Regions from separate parts of the Nitratireductor sp. WH36-1 genome, predicted to be linked through region 3. Evidence: predicted binding sites of a transcription regulator. Region 3 holds the regulator's gene; each other region holds the start of a gene.
What was found. The regulator LexA, encoded in region 3, represses DNA repair genes until DNA is damaged. The targets are predictions, from matches to a motif close to TGTTCNNNNTGTGTTCNG.

Region 1: uvrA (excinuclease ABC subunit UvrA) is a predicted target of LexA. The motif match lies at 1,839-1,856, and genes of this name have one in related genera.
Region 2: AC4PTT_RS14745 (cytoplasmic protein) is a predicted target of LexA. The motif match lies at 2,543-2,560, and genes of this name have one in related genera.

The regions. Positions count from the first base shown of each region.
Region 1 is NZ_CM178970.1:2,320,271-2,324,623, reverse strand. It holds gene uvrA (excinuclease ABC subunit UvrA) at 1-1,669, opposite strand, end outside; gene AC4PTT_RS10920 (single-stranded DNA-binding protein) at 2,609-3,106, shown strand; gene AC4PTT_RS10915 (hypothetical protein) at 3,121-3,552, shown strand; gene AC4PTT_RS10910 (molybdopterin molybdotransferase MoeA) at 3,679-4,353, opposite strand, start outside.
Region 2 is NZ_CM178970.1:3,039,029-3,043,381, reverse strand. It holds gene AC4PTT_RS14765 (Na+/H+ antiporter subunit E) at 1-271, shown strand, start outside; gene AC4PTT_RS14760 (cation:proton antiporter) at 268-603, shown strand; gene mnhG (monovalent cation/H(+) antiporter subunit G) at 603-980, shown strand; gene AC4PTT_RS14750 (Ros/MucR family transcriptional regulator) at 1,416-1,835, shown strand; gene AC4PTT_RS14745 (cytoplasmic protein) at 2,046-2,408, opposite strand; gene AC4PTT_RS14740 (helix-turn-helix domain-containing protein) at 2,614-3,045, shown strand; gene AC4PTT_RS14735 (DUF6456 domain-containing protein) at 3,047-3,871, shown strand; gene AC4PTT_RS14730 (SufE family protein) at 3,940-4,353, opposite strand, start outside.
Region 3 is NZ_CM178970.1:2,170,717-2,175,069, reverse strand. It holds gene gyrA (DNA gyrase subunit A) at 1-821, opposite strand, end outside; gene AC4PTT_RS10215 (MarC family protein) at 1,053-1,685, shown strand; gene lexA (transcriptional repressor LexA) at 1,772-2,494, shown strand; gene AC4PTT_RS10205 (NAD(P)H-hydrate dehydratase) at 2,587-4,092, opposite strand.

The sequences.
Region 1 (4,353 bases), 150 kb from region 3:
GATGTCTGAGCGTCGCCAGCAGGCGGTCATTGTCGCGCTGGTGCAGGCCAATGGAGGGTTCGTCCAGAACATAGAGCACGCCCGTCAGGCCGGAACCGATCTGCGAGGCCAGACGAATGCGCTGGCTTTCGCCGCCCGACAGCGTGCCCGAATTGCGCGACAGGGTGAGATATTCCAGCCCGACATCGTTGAGGAAGCGCAGCCGCTCGCGGATCTCCTTGAGGATGCGCACCGCGATTTCGTTCTGCTTGTCGTTCAGATGCTCCGGCAGGTCCTCGAACCATGCGCCGGCCTTGCTGATCGACATGCCCGTGACCTGGCCGATATGCAGGCCGTCGATCTTGACGGCGAGCGCTTCGGGCTTCAGCCGGTGACCATCACAGGCGGGGCAGGGATGGGCCGACATGTAGCGCTCGATCTCCTCGCGCATCCAGGCCGATTCCGTCTCCTTCCAGCGCCGCTGAAGATTGACCACGACACCCTCGAAAGGCTTGGTGGTGCGGTAGCTGCGCAGGCCGTCATTGTAGTCGAAGACGATTTTCCTGTTGCCTGTGCCGTTCAGGATCGCGTCCTTGCCATCGTCCGGCAGATCGCGCCAGCGGTCGCCCACCTTGAAGCCGAATTCGCGGCCAAGCGCTTCCAGCGTCTGCAGATAATAGGGCGAAGTGGATTTGGCCCAGGGCGCGATGGCGCCTTCGCGCAGGATCGCATTGTCGTCCGGCACCACGAGATTGGGGTCGATGGCGCGCTGGCTGCCCAGACCGTCACAGGTGGGGCAGGCGCCAGCCGGATTGTTGAACGAGAAGAGACGCGGCTCGATCTCCGGAATGGTGAAGCCGGAGACCGGGCAGGCGAATTTTTCGGAGAAAACGATGCGCTCATGCGTCTCGTTTTTCGATTTGTTTGCGCCGCCGCCCTTGGCGGTCGCGCCTTCCGAAAGAGGCTTGTCGGCAAACTCGGCGACAGCTAGCCCCTCGGCGAGCTTTAGACAGGTTTCGAGCGAATCCGCCAGGCGCGTCGCCAGATCTGCGCGCACCACGACGCGGTCCACCACCACATCGATGTCGTGCTTGTACTTCTTGTCGAGGGCGGGCACATCGGCGATCTCGTAGAAGACGCCGTCCACCTTCACACGCTGAAAACCCTTCTTCTGAAGCTCGGCCATCTCCTTGCGGTATTCGCCTTTGCGCCCGCGCACGATGGGGGCGAGAATGTAAAGGCGGGTGCCTTCCTCCAGCGCCATCACCCGGTCCACCATCTGGCTCACGGTCTGGCTCTCAATGGGAAGGCCGGTCGCCGGCGAATAGGGCACGCCCACACGCGCGAAGAGAAGGCGCATATAATCGTAGATCTCCGTCACCGTGCCGACGGTGGAGCGGGGATTTTTCGACGTGGTCTTCTGCTCGATGGAAATGGCCGGCGAAAGCCCGTCGATCTGGTCGACATCCGGCTTCTGCATCATTTCCAGGAACTGGCGCGCATAGGCCGAAAGGCTTTCGACATAGCGCCGCTGACCTTCGGCATAGATCGTGTCGAAGGCGAGCGAAGACTTGCCCGAGCCCGACAGGCCGGTCATGACGATCAGCTTTTCGCGCGGAAGGTCGAGATCGACATTCTTGAGATTGTGCTCGCGCGCGCCGCGAATGGTGATGGACTTGTGTTCTGGCATGCCCCGTCGCTGCCTGTCTCATTTATCTGGTGTGGCCGGCAGCATGCCGGACCATGCTTCATGTAGGAAACGCGCCGCAAATGTCGATGGGCCGCGCGGCCCGCTGACAGACGAGGGCGTTTCGACGTTGCGGGGGTTGTCCCTCGTTTTAAAAAAAAGAGCAAGGGAAAAGAACAAATATCGAACACGCTCCTGACACTATCGTCCTGCGCCGGGCTGGCTCTCGTGAGCATCCGTTACAGATGATCACAATTTCGCCCGCGCCGCCGCATCGCCTTGACCGCCATTAACCAAAGGCGCAGTATCATTTTCGTCAGTGCTCGTGGCTGTTGGCCGCCCTTGAAACCGCGCCGGTGGGCGCTTCGGGCGCGCATGGTTGCTTGAGCACGCTGACACCGAGCAAAGCCTCGTAACGCGAAGAAGGAGGGAGGCATGACTCCACCTGACCGACGCATCGGGCTTCGCCTCTTGCGCGAAGCCACAGCTGGCTGATCGGTCCCGAGCGCATAACCGTCTCGTACGATCATGCGTTCCCGACGCGGTCCATGGCGATTGAGGGCACTGCACTGCAGAACCTTTTTCGTCGGCAGGCACGACAACGCTGGCGGCTGGCTGCCTCACGAAAATCTAATGTTTATGAAGACAGGGACGGTGAAACCCGTCCTGCCTGATGATTACCGGTAAACCACTCCCGGTACGGAGGGTCAGAAGACCCGAAGCCCCGCGCGCTCGAAACAATGCGGCGGGGCTTTTCCTTTTTCTGTTGCGCCTTTCTGCGCGCCCCGGAAGGGGCTCATTGACAGGCATTCCGCCAGGTGCGAACATAAGAAGAACAAATGAGCTGTGGACGAGACCGGAGCAGGGGCAGCGGGAGAGCGCGCGCCAGCCCTGCTTGCGATAAAGTGCGCGGCAGATTTCGGATAAGCGTGGAGAAGCGTTATGGCGGGCAGCGTCAACAAGGTCATTCTGGTGGGAAATCTGGGTGCAGACCCGGAAATCCGCCGGCTCAACTCCGGTGATCCGGTGGTCAACATCCGCATCGCGACCTCGGAAACCTGGCGTGATCGCCAGTCCGGCGAGCGGCGCGAGCGCACCGAGTGGCACAATGTCGTGATCTTCAACGACAATCTTGCCAAGGTGGCGGAACAGTATCTGAAGAAGGGCGCCAAGGTTTACGTCGAGGGCCAGCTCCAGACGCGCAAATGGACGGACCAGAACGGTCAGGACCGCTACACGACGGAAATCGTTCTGCAGAAGTTCCGTGGCGAGCTGCAGATGCTCGACACGCGCGGGCAGGGTGGTGACAACCAGGTCGGTTATGGCGGCGGCGGTGGTCGCAGCTCCGATTTCGGCCAGTCCGGTCCCGCCGACACCGGTGGCAGCAGCGGCGGCGGTGGCGGTTACTCGCAGAACCTCGACGACGAAATTCCGTTCTGAGGCAGAACAATCGCATGAAAAAGCCCGGCAGAGCCGCTTCGACCGCACCGTGTCTGAGCAGGCCTGCCGGGCTTTTCTTTTTTGCGGTGGCGACGGCCCTTGCGCCATCGCCGGTGAATGCCGGTGAAGCGGATGTTGTCGCGGTCGACATCATTGCTGACGGTGATGGAACCCATCGTTTCGACGTGACGGTCGAGCATGGGGACGAGGGCTGGGATCACTATGCAGACCGCTGGGATGTGCTGGATGACGCTGGCAGGGTCATCGCCTCCCGAACGCTTCTCCACCCACATGTGAATGAGCAGCCTTTTACGCGCAGCCTTTCAGGTGTCGCGCTGCCAGGGGGGCTCGGTCATGTGACTGTGCGTGCGCATGACACCGTGCACGGGCTTGGCGGTCGCACCATGCGCGTCGCAATCCCCGGGCGCGAAGGCGAGGGCGGTTAATGCCTGCTCTCTACAGCGCAGCGGGCTGACATTGCGCAGAATGGCAAGCCGGGCTGGCGCGGTGTGCTGACGACGATCCATCGGATTTCGCAGCACTTCTGGCTGTAACCATCGGGTGCGAAGCACTCACCCAAGCATCAGCACACGGCAGCGATCGCCTTCTTCAGCTGACGGCGAGCCGGGCTCGCGCACGATCAGCGCATTGGATGCGGCCAGCGTGGTCAGCATGGAGGAATCCTGCAGCGTGAACGGCGTGGCGATCAGCCCTTCGGAGCCGGGCGCCACCGAGGCGCGAACATAGTCGCGGCGTTCATCGTTTGCCCGCAGCGCCTTTGCCAGAACAGCCGAGCGCAGATCCGGCGCGTAGCTGCGCTGGCCAAGCCGGGCAATGAGCGGACGCAGAAACAGATGCGCGCAGACGAGGCTGGAAACCGGGTTGCCAGGCAGGCCAAGCACACGCATGTCACCCAGCCGCCCGAACATCAGCGGTTTGCCGGGGCGCATGGCGATTTTCCAGAAATCAAGCGACATGCCCGCATCGAGCAGCGCCTGCCGCACCAGATCGCGCGCACCGACAGAAGCGCCGCCAAGCGTCACCAGAACATGCGCACCGGCGGCAGCGGCGCTGCGCACCGCGTCGGAGATCGCGGCGCTGTCGTCGGGGATGATGCCGAGATCGAGAATGCGCGCGCCTTCCCTGCGCGCCAGAGCGCCGATGGCAAAGCCGTTGGATGCAACGATCTGGTCCGGGCCACAGGGCTCGCCCGGCCGCACCAGCTCGTCGCCCGTGGCGATCACCGC
Region 2 (4,353 bases), 870 kb from region 3:
GCTTTCAGCGTGGCGTGTAGCCATTCTCGTTCTGTCGCCCAAGATGGACATCAAACCCGGCATTTTTGCCTATCCGCTCAAGGTGGATCGCGATTTCGAGATCACGCTTCTGGCGAACCTGATCACGCTGACGCCGGGCACGCTGTCCGTCGACGTGTCGGAAGACCGCCGTTTCCTCTACGTGCACGCCATCGACTGTTCCGACCCGGATGAACTGCGTCGCGACATCGCCGATGGTTTTGAACGAAAGATCATGGAGGCGTTTCGATGAGCGCCAGTCAAGAATTCCTCGTCTTCGCCGAGTTTGTGGCGCTTGCCCTGCTCAGCCTGTCGTTTCTTCTCACGGTGGTGCGGGTGCTGGTGGGGCCGAGCCTGCCCGACCGGGTTCTTGCTCTCGACATGCTGGTGACGATCGCCATCGGGTTCATCGCCGTCATCGGCATTCGCACGGGCTTCACGCTCTATCTCGACATCGCCATTGCGCTTGGCCTTGTCGGCTTCCTTGCGACGGTGGCGTTTGCGCGCTTCGTGCTCAGCCGCCGCTATGAGCAGGAGTTCGTGAAGCGCGATACGCTGGGCATTTACGGGGACAAGGACCAATGATGGGCGACGTGCTGAACATTCTCACCGGCGCGCTCATGATCATTGGCGCTGCCTTCACGCTGGTGGCGGCCATTGGCATTCTGCGCCTGCCTGACCTTTACACCCGCATGCATGCGGCGTCGAAGGCGGGCACGCTCGGCTCGGGCCTGTTGCTGATCGCCCTGGCGATCTTTGCGCAGGATCAGGCCATCGTCACGCGCGCGCTCGCTGCCGTGGTCTTCTTCCTGCTGACAGCGCCCATTTCCGCGCATCTCCTGGCCAAGGCCGCCTATGCGGCCGGCTACAAGCTCTGGGGTCGTTCGGTGCATGATGAGATGGCGAATGCGGGAGGGGATGCGACGACCCCTGACGCAGAGGCAAGAAGTGACAAAGAATAGTGGAATAATTTTCCGGTAAATCCTTTTTGAGGCATTGCCGGGATGGATTCTACTTATGATGGTCTTTGAAAAGCCTGAAGCCGGCTTTTCCCGGGAAGTGCGGCTTCGGGTGCAGGGTCATACCTCACAAGGCATGGCTTCAATACTCAAATTTAATAAGGCGGGCTTAGATATAATTTTCCAGTAAGCTCAATTTTGTCTGATTTTTGGAATGAATTTGATTTTTTTGAGATGAGATAAACAATCGGCTTCTAGTGTCGCCTAGTATAAGACTTAAAAAGTGAGTTGACCGAAAGCAGAAAAGTAATCATAAGATTGCTGCCTCATCGGGAGTCGGGCCAAGAAATGCCAAAAACATCTGGCTCCCTTTAGAGACCTCATGAGTGGCGACTTGAGGTGAGACCAATTTTAATGACGTTGGGGCAAGGTAACGAAATGAACGACGATTCTGTAAAGAACGACAACATGCTTATAGAGCTGACCGCGGACGTTGTTGCCGCGTATGTCAGCAACAATCCGGTTCCCGCATCTGAGCTTTCCAACCTGATCTCTGATGTGCACTCGGCTCTTGGCCGTGTCAGCGGAACGCCTGAGGCGCCGCCGGCCGAGAAGCAGAAGCCGGCCGTCAACCCCAAGCGCTCGGTGCATGAAGACTACATTATCTGTCTCGAAGACGGTAAGAAGTTCAAATCGCTGAAGCGTCACCTGATGACGCATTACGGCATGACGCCGGAGCAGTATCGGGAGAAGTGGGGCCTTGATCCGAACTACCCGATGGTTGCGCCCAGCTACGCGGTTGCCCGCTCGAAGCTGGCCAAGCAGATGGGTTTAGGCCGCAAGCGCAAAGAGACCTAGAGCTTCGGACCGAGAGGCGGCATCCGGTTTTCGGTTGTTCGGCTGCTCTATAAAAGTTTCGATCATCCTTTGTTGCCCGGCTGGGCGCAGGGTGATCCAGTGTAACGGCTACGCCGAGATTACACGCTTCAAGGTTCAGGCGTCGCTGCCACAGCGACGCCTGATTTGTTTCAGGGGGGGCTTTTCCTGTTGCGCAAAATGCGACGCCTCTCATGCGCTTCCGGGAATTCGCCGGACTGTGCGAGCGCCCAGAGAGAATGCTGCGGGCGGATGTGTGGATTTTCTTCGTGCCGGGCATGGTGTTTCCGGCGCCAGGCGTTCCAGCCCCTGTTTTAGAGCGATGTGTCGGTTGAGATCATAGCTCCAGTGCCCGCGCACACCCTTCAGGCGCTCTCTTTCGATCAGACGCTTCAGGCGCTGAACGACAGCGGCGCGTTCTGCCCCTTCTGTCTGTAGCGCTTTGGCAAGATCGATGCCGCCAATGAGGAACAGTGCTGCCGTTTGCCGTGACAGTTCATGGCGTTTTCTCTTTTCTTCAAGGAACTCAAGGCGTTCTTGCTTCATCGCGGTCATGGTCGATCCCTGTCTTGATTTGGGGTGACTATGAGGGCGCGCGGCACGGGCGGGGATAAACCTGTGCTGGAAAACAGTTCCTCAGATTTTTTATGTCTGTATTTCAAGATCTTGATTGATCGATGGGGAAATATCGTTCCCTCTTTGTTCGCTTTGGTGGTTGTGTAGGGTATAAGAATTTATTCCTCTTTTTTGGGAAGGGATAATGCCTGTGCTTTCAAATTCCACCAAACCGCCGCAAGACGCAGCCGAGCCGGAAGGAGTGTCCGAGGAGACCGAGCGTCCGGCATTTGCGCGGCGCTTGAGCCCCGTCACCGAAGAGCGGCTGGGCGACGTCTGCGAATGCGTCATCGATATCCTCGCAGCGCTGTTCAATGTGAGCGGGCGCGAGCTGCGCGAGGCCCGTCGGTCATCCACCAGCGTGACGCGGGTGCGCCAGATCGGAATGTATGTCGCGCATGTTGTGCTTGGGTTGAACATGACCGAGGTCGGGCGTGGCTTCGGGCGTGACCGGACCACGGTTCAATATGCGTGCCATCTGATCGAGGACATGCGCGACGATGAAGAATTCGACCGGATCGTGCTGATGACGGAGCGGATCACCTCGGCTGCGTTTCGCAATATGGAGGTGCGCTGAGATGGCGGTGATGAAGGACGATGTGCGTCAGCGCCGTGAATTTCAGAGGGCGTTGCGGTTTCTGCAGAAGGGGCCCGCCTGGCTTCAGCGCGGGGCGAAGACGGGGGCGGTGCTTCTGGATGGCGGAGAGCGGGGAACGATCTCGATCGCGCGTGATGTGCTGGAAAGGCTGAGCCGTGATGATCTGGTCTCTCGTGATGGGGAACGGGTGAAGCTGACGCAGGCGGGAAGCGCACATGCGTGCAGGCTTGGCGCGCGTGAGGAACCTTTTCGCAGGCAGCACTGGGAGCTCGAACAGCGAAGCTTTGGCGAGGGGCTGGAGCGTGAAGTGGTGTCGGCGACATTGAGCGAATCGCCGCTCGCCCAGCTTGCCCGCCGGCGGGCGCGCAATGGCCAGCCATTTCTGAACCAGGCGGAGTTCGATGCGGGGGAAAGGCTGCGCGCAGACTATACGCGCGGGCAGATCATGCCGCGGATGAGCGCCAACTGGGTGGCGACGGTTTCGGCGGGCAGGAGGAGCGGTGGGGCAGGCGAGGGGGCCGAACTCACCGACGCGGCGCTTGCGGCGCGCCAGAGAGTGGACCGGGCGCTCAATGCGGTGGGGCCGGAACTTGCCGGCGTTCTCGTCGATATCTGCTGCTTCCTGAAAGGGCTCGAGCAGGTGGAGACGGAGCGCGGCTGGCCCGTGCGTTCAGCGAAGGTGGTGTTGAAGACGGCGCTTGGCGCGCTCGACCGCCATTATGCGCCACGGGACGCCCGGAGAGCGGCGGCGCAAAAGCCCATTCTTCACTGGGGCGTTGAGGATTATCGTCCGAAAATCGCCTGACGTGCGGCGGAACGATACACCAGCGCGGAGGCCCATGAGGGCCTTCGCATATCAGTCTTGCAAGAGATTTAGCCCGCTGCGGGAGCTACGGCTGCGGCCTCATCCCGGATGCGCTGTACCATGGCGCGCAGGCCATTGGCGCGCTGCGGGGTGAGGTGCTCGTCGAGACCGAGCTTGCGCAGCACGTCTTCGGCATTGATGGCGAGGATTTCGCTGGCGCGCTTTCCCGAAAAGAGCAGCATCATGATGGCCACCAGGCCGCGCACGATGTGAGCGTCGGAATCGCCCTTGAAGTTCAGGACCGGATCGTCGCCATCGGCGCGCTCGGTGTAAAGCCAGACCTGGCTGACGCAGCCGCGAACGCGATGCGCCTCGTCCCGCGCGCTCTCCGGGTAGGCCGAAAGGCCGTTGCCCAGATCGATGATGTAGCGATAGCGCTCTTCCCAGTCGTCCAGAAAGGCGAAGTCGTCGTAGAGGGTGTC
Region 3 (4,353 bases):
TGATAGGGAACTTCGGTGATGATGATGGCTTCGCGATCATTGCGCGCAGGCTCGATCGAGACCTTGCCGCGCATGAGGATCGAGCCGCGGCCCGTCTCATAGGCGCTGCGAATGCCCGAACGGCCGAGAATCAGGCCGCCGGTCGGGAAATCGGGACCGGGAATGATCTCCTGCAACTGCGGCAGGCCGAGTGCGGGGTTCTCGATCAGCGCCACGCAGCCATTGATGACTTCGACCAGATTGTGCGGCGGAATGTTCGTCGCCATGCCGACGGCGATGCCACCCGAACCATTGACCAGAAGGTTCGGATAGCGCGCCGGAAGCACGCGCGGCTCGCTGGAGGAGCCGTCATAGGTGTCCTGAAAATCGACCGTGTCCTTGTCGATGTCTTCCAGAAGCTCATGCGCGCCCTTGGTGAGACGCGACTCGGTGTAACGCATTGCCGCCGGCGGATCGCCGTCGATGGAGCCGAAATTGCCCTGCCCGTCGACCAGCGGCAGGCGCATGGACCAGTTCTGCGCCATACGCACCAAGGCGTCGTAGATGGCGGCATCGCCGTGCGGGTGGTATTTACCCATCACGTCGGCAACAGGACGGGCCGATTTCACATATTTGCGGTTCCAGTGGTAACCGCTCTCATGGGATGCATAGAGAATGCGCCGATGCACCGGCTTCAGACCATCGCGTGCATCCGGCAAGGCGCGGCTCACGATCACGCTCATCGCATAATCGAGATAAGAGCGCTGCATCTCCTCGACAATGGAAATCGGCTCGATTTCGTCGGGCTCGCCCGATCCGTTCGGCGTCGTCTGGTCAGTCAAAACGTGTCACATTCTTAATGAGGAATCACATACTCTTTATATATGAGCCGTCAGCGATTCTCCAATTGAGCATCCGTTTTTGATGACGGAAATCCAACGCAATTTCAGGCGCATACGAACCTCCTGGGGATGAGCGCCTTGACAAATTGCCGCAGGAAGCGAGCCTGCGTGAAGAATGAGGGCTTTTCCCTCGCATCCAAGCTGGGCTAGAGAGGCCGCAAGGAGAACCCGATGCCTGGTTACGATACCGTTTTCAACGCCTTCGTCACATTGCTGGTAACCGTCGACCCGCCAGGGCTTGCGCCGCTCTTTCTGGCGCTGACAGCGGGCATGAACCGCTCGGAGCGCAATCAGGTGGCCGTGCGCGCAGCCATCATCGGATTCGCCGTTCTGGCCCTGTTCGGCGTCGCTGGCAGCGCCATTCTGGCCGTGTTCGGCATCACGCTTCCCGCCTTCCGCGTGGCAGGCGGCCTGCTTCTTTTCTTCATCGCCTTCGAGATGATCTTCGAACGCCGCCAGGAGCGCCACGAAAAGAGCGCCGAGCGCGCGATCACGCGCGACATGATCCGCAACATCGCCGCCTTCCCGCTGGCCATTCCTCTGATCGCGGGTCCCGGCGCCATCTCGGCCACCGTGCTTCTTTCGGGCGAGTTCAATTCAATTCTTGGCACCATTGCGCTGCTTGGCATCCTGCTTGGAACGATCCTCCTCACCTATGCCGTTTTCACGCTGGCGGAGCGCGTGGACCGCTTTCTGGGCGAAACGGGACGCTCCATCCTGACGCGCCTCCTGGGCGTCATTCTGGCAGCCCTCGCGGTCCAGTTCGTGGCAGACGGAGCCAAGGCGCTTTTCGCTGCGCCATAGGCGCTGCAACCGGACGGTTGCGGAACACAACTGGAACATATAGAGTATGTTCTGGTTTTGTTTTTAACTGATTCTCGGTGGCGCCCATGCTGACCCGCAAGCAGCACGAACTTCTTCTGTTCATCCATGAACGACTGAAGGAGACCGGAATCCCGCCCTCCTTCGATGAAATGAAGGAGGCGCTCGACCTCGCCTCCAAGTCCGGCATTCACCGGCTGATCACGGCTCTGGAGGAGCGCGGCTTCATTCGCCGGCTCCCGAACAGGGCGCGTGCGCTGGAGGTTCTGCGGCTTCCCGATTCCATCGCGCCCGGCCTCAATTCCGGCGCGCGCGGCTTTTCGCCAAGCGTCATCGAGGGCAGCCTCGGCAAGACGCCCGCGCCAGCGGCCTCCAAGCCTGCCGCCAGCAATGATGACGCGCTTTCCGGCGTCGTTTCCGTACCTGTCATGGGCCGCATCGCTGCCGGTGTCCCCATCGACGCCATTCAGCACCAGACCCATTCCATCGCGGTTCCGCCGGACATGCTGACCGGTGGCGATCACTACGCGCTTGAGGTCAAGGGCGACTCGATGATCGATGCGGGCATTTTCGATGGCGACACGGTGATCATCCGCGAGACGCAGACCGCCAATCCCGGCGAGATCGTCGTGGCGCTGGTGGATCAGGAGGAAGCAACGCTGAAGCGCTTCCGCCGCAAGGGCGCATCTATTGCCCTTGAAGCGGCCAATCCGGCTTACGAAACCCGTATCTTCGGCCCCGACCGCGTCAAGGTGCAGGGTCGCCTCGTCGGCCTGATGCGCCGCTACTGAGTTTAAGACTATCCGGGGCGGCTTCAGGCATGCCCCGGTTCCGATGCCATCCGGCATCCAGAATGCGCGCTCTTTTCAAGCTCCGCATCGGTTCAGCCAACATCGTCCGGGAAGAGCGCCTGGAAGACATGCGGAAGCATCTCGGGGAGGTCTTCCGCAATCAGGCCCCGGCCAAACATCCCGCCAGCCTCTGCATGCAGCCACACGCCGGCCGATGCCGCCTCGAAGACCGGCATGCCCTGCGCCAGAAGGCTGACCACAATCCCGCACAGAACATCGCCAGAGCCCGCCGTCGCCAGGAAACGCGATCCGTTGGTGTTAATCGCGGCGCGCCCGTCCGGGCAGGCGACGACCGTGTCCGCCCCCTTCAGGATGATCACCGCTCCTGAGCGCTCTGCCGCTGCGCGCGCACGCTCCACCTTGGACATGGAAGCGTCAGCCGCGAGATCGCCGAAGAGGCGCGCGAATTCACCGTCATGCGGCGTCAGCACGGTCGCTAAGGCGGAGCTTCTCACGGCCTCGAAGAGCGTATCGGGCGCATCGGCAAAGGCGGTGATGGCGTCGGCATCCAGCACCAGCCCTTTCAGCCCTTCATCGCGCTCCAGAAAGCCCAGCGCGAAGCTGCGCGTGCGCTCGCCTGTGCCGGCTGCCGGACCGAGAACGGCGGCTGTCGGTTTTCGCTCATCGAGGAAGGCGATGAGTTCATCCACCGCCTCCGCCTTGCGCAGCATGATCGAGGTCAGGTGCATCGCGTTCACCGACAGGGCGTTTGCAGGCGAAAGCACCGTCACGGCCCCTGCCCCGGCGCGCGCCGCGCCACGCGCGGCAAGCCGCGCTGCACCAGTGGATGCGCCACCGCCCGAAACGACGGCCACATGACCACGCACATATTTATGCGCATCGATCTCCACCGCCGGCACGCCGTCGCGCCAGAGCGCCGGACCATTCTCCCAGAGGGCGATATCCATTGATGCAAGCGCCATCTCGGCAATGCCGATATCGGCCACGACCAGCTCGCCGCACAGGCGTCGACCGGGCATGAGCAGATGCCCCGGCTTTTTGCGGAAAAACGTGACGGTCAGGTCCGCATCGAAGCAGCTGCCGAGGGGCTTGCCCGTGAGACCCGAAAGACCGGACGGAAGATCCACGGCAACCACCGGGACGCCCGCAGCCGCAACCCGCTCGATGAGCTCGGCTTCAATGCCTTCGATTGGCTTTGAAAGCCCCGCGCCATAAAGCGCATCAACCACCACCCAGCCGGTCTCGGGGCGAAAATCGGCCAGCGCCTCGGGCGTTACAAAACAGTCTTCACGCGCCCTGGCGGCATCGCTGTCTTCCCGCGGCGCAGCATCGGCGAACAGGCGGACATTCACGCCGCGCTCGGCCAGAAGCCGCGCAATGACATAGCCGTCACCGCCATTGTTGCCCGGTCCACAGAGAACCGCGACGCCGGCAGCGCCGGAAAACCGCTCGAGGATAAGATCAGCCACCGCCGCGCCGGCATTGCGCATCAGCCCGTACCCGTCATGAGGGCCGGCTGCGATGGCCGCGCGATCCACATTGCCCATTTCTTCAGGTGTCAGAACAACCATACGCATAACAAGCTGCCGCTTTCTTCGGCTCATTGCATATTTTTTAAGCAAGTCTCAAACTGCGAACCGCACCGCATGGTTCCCATCTTGCTATCCGGGGGCGCTCGCCTAGCATGCCAAAGCCGGAGAAAACCGCGTCGCGCCAATTCTCAAACGCAGAATGCAGCGTTTGGCACGCAACATGCAAGGCTCTGTCACGAGTTGGCATGTTTCGTGCTTCAACCGAACCGGAGCAATAAGGGATGCGGACCATCCGTCCCTGAACCC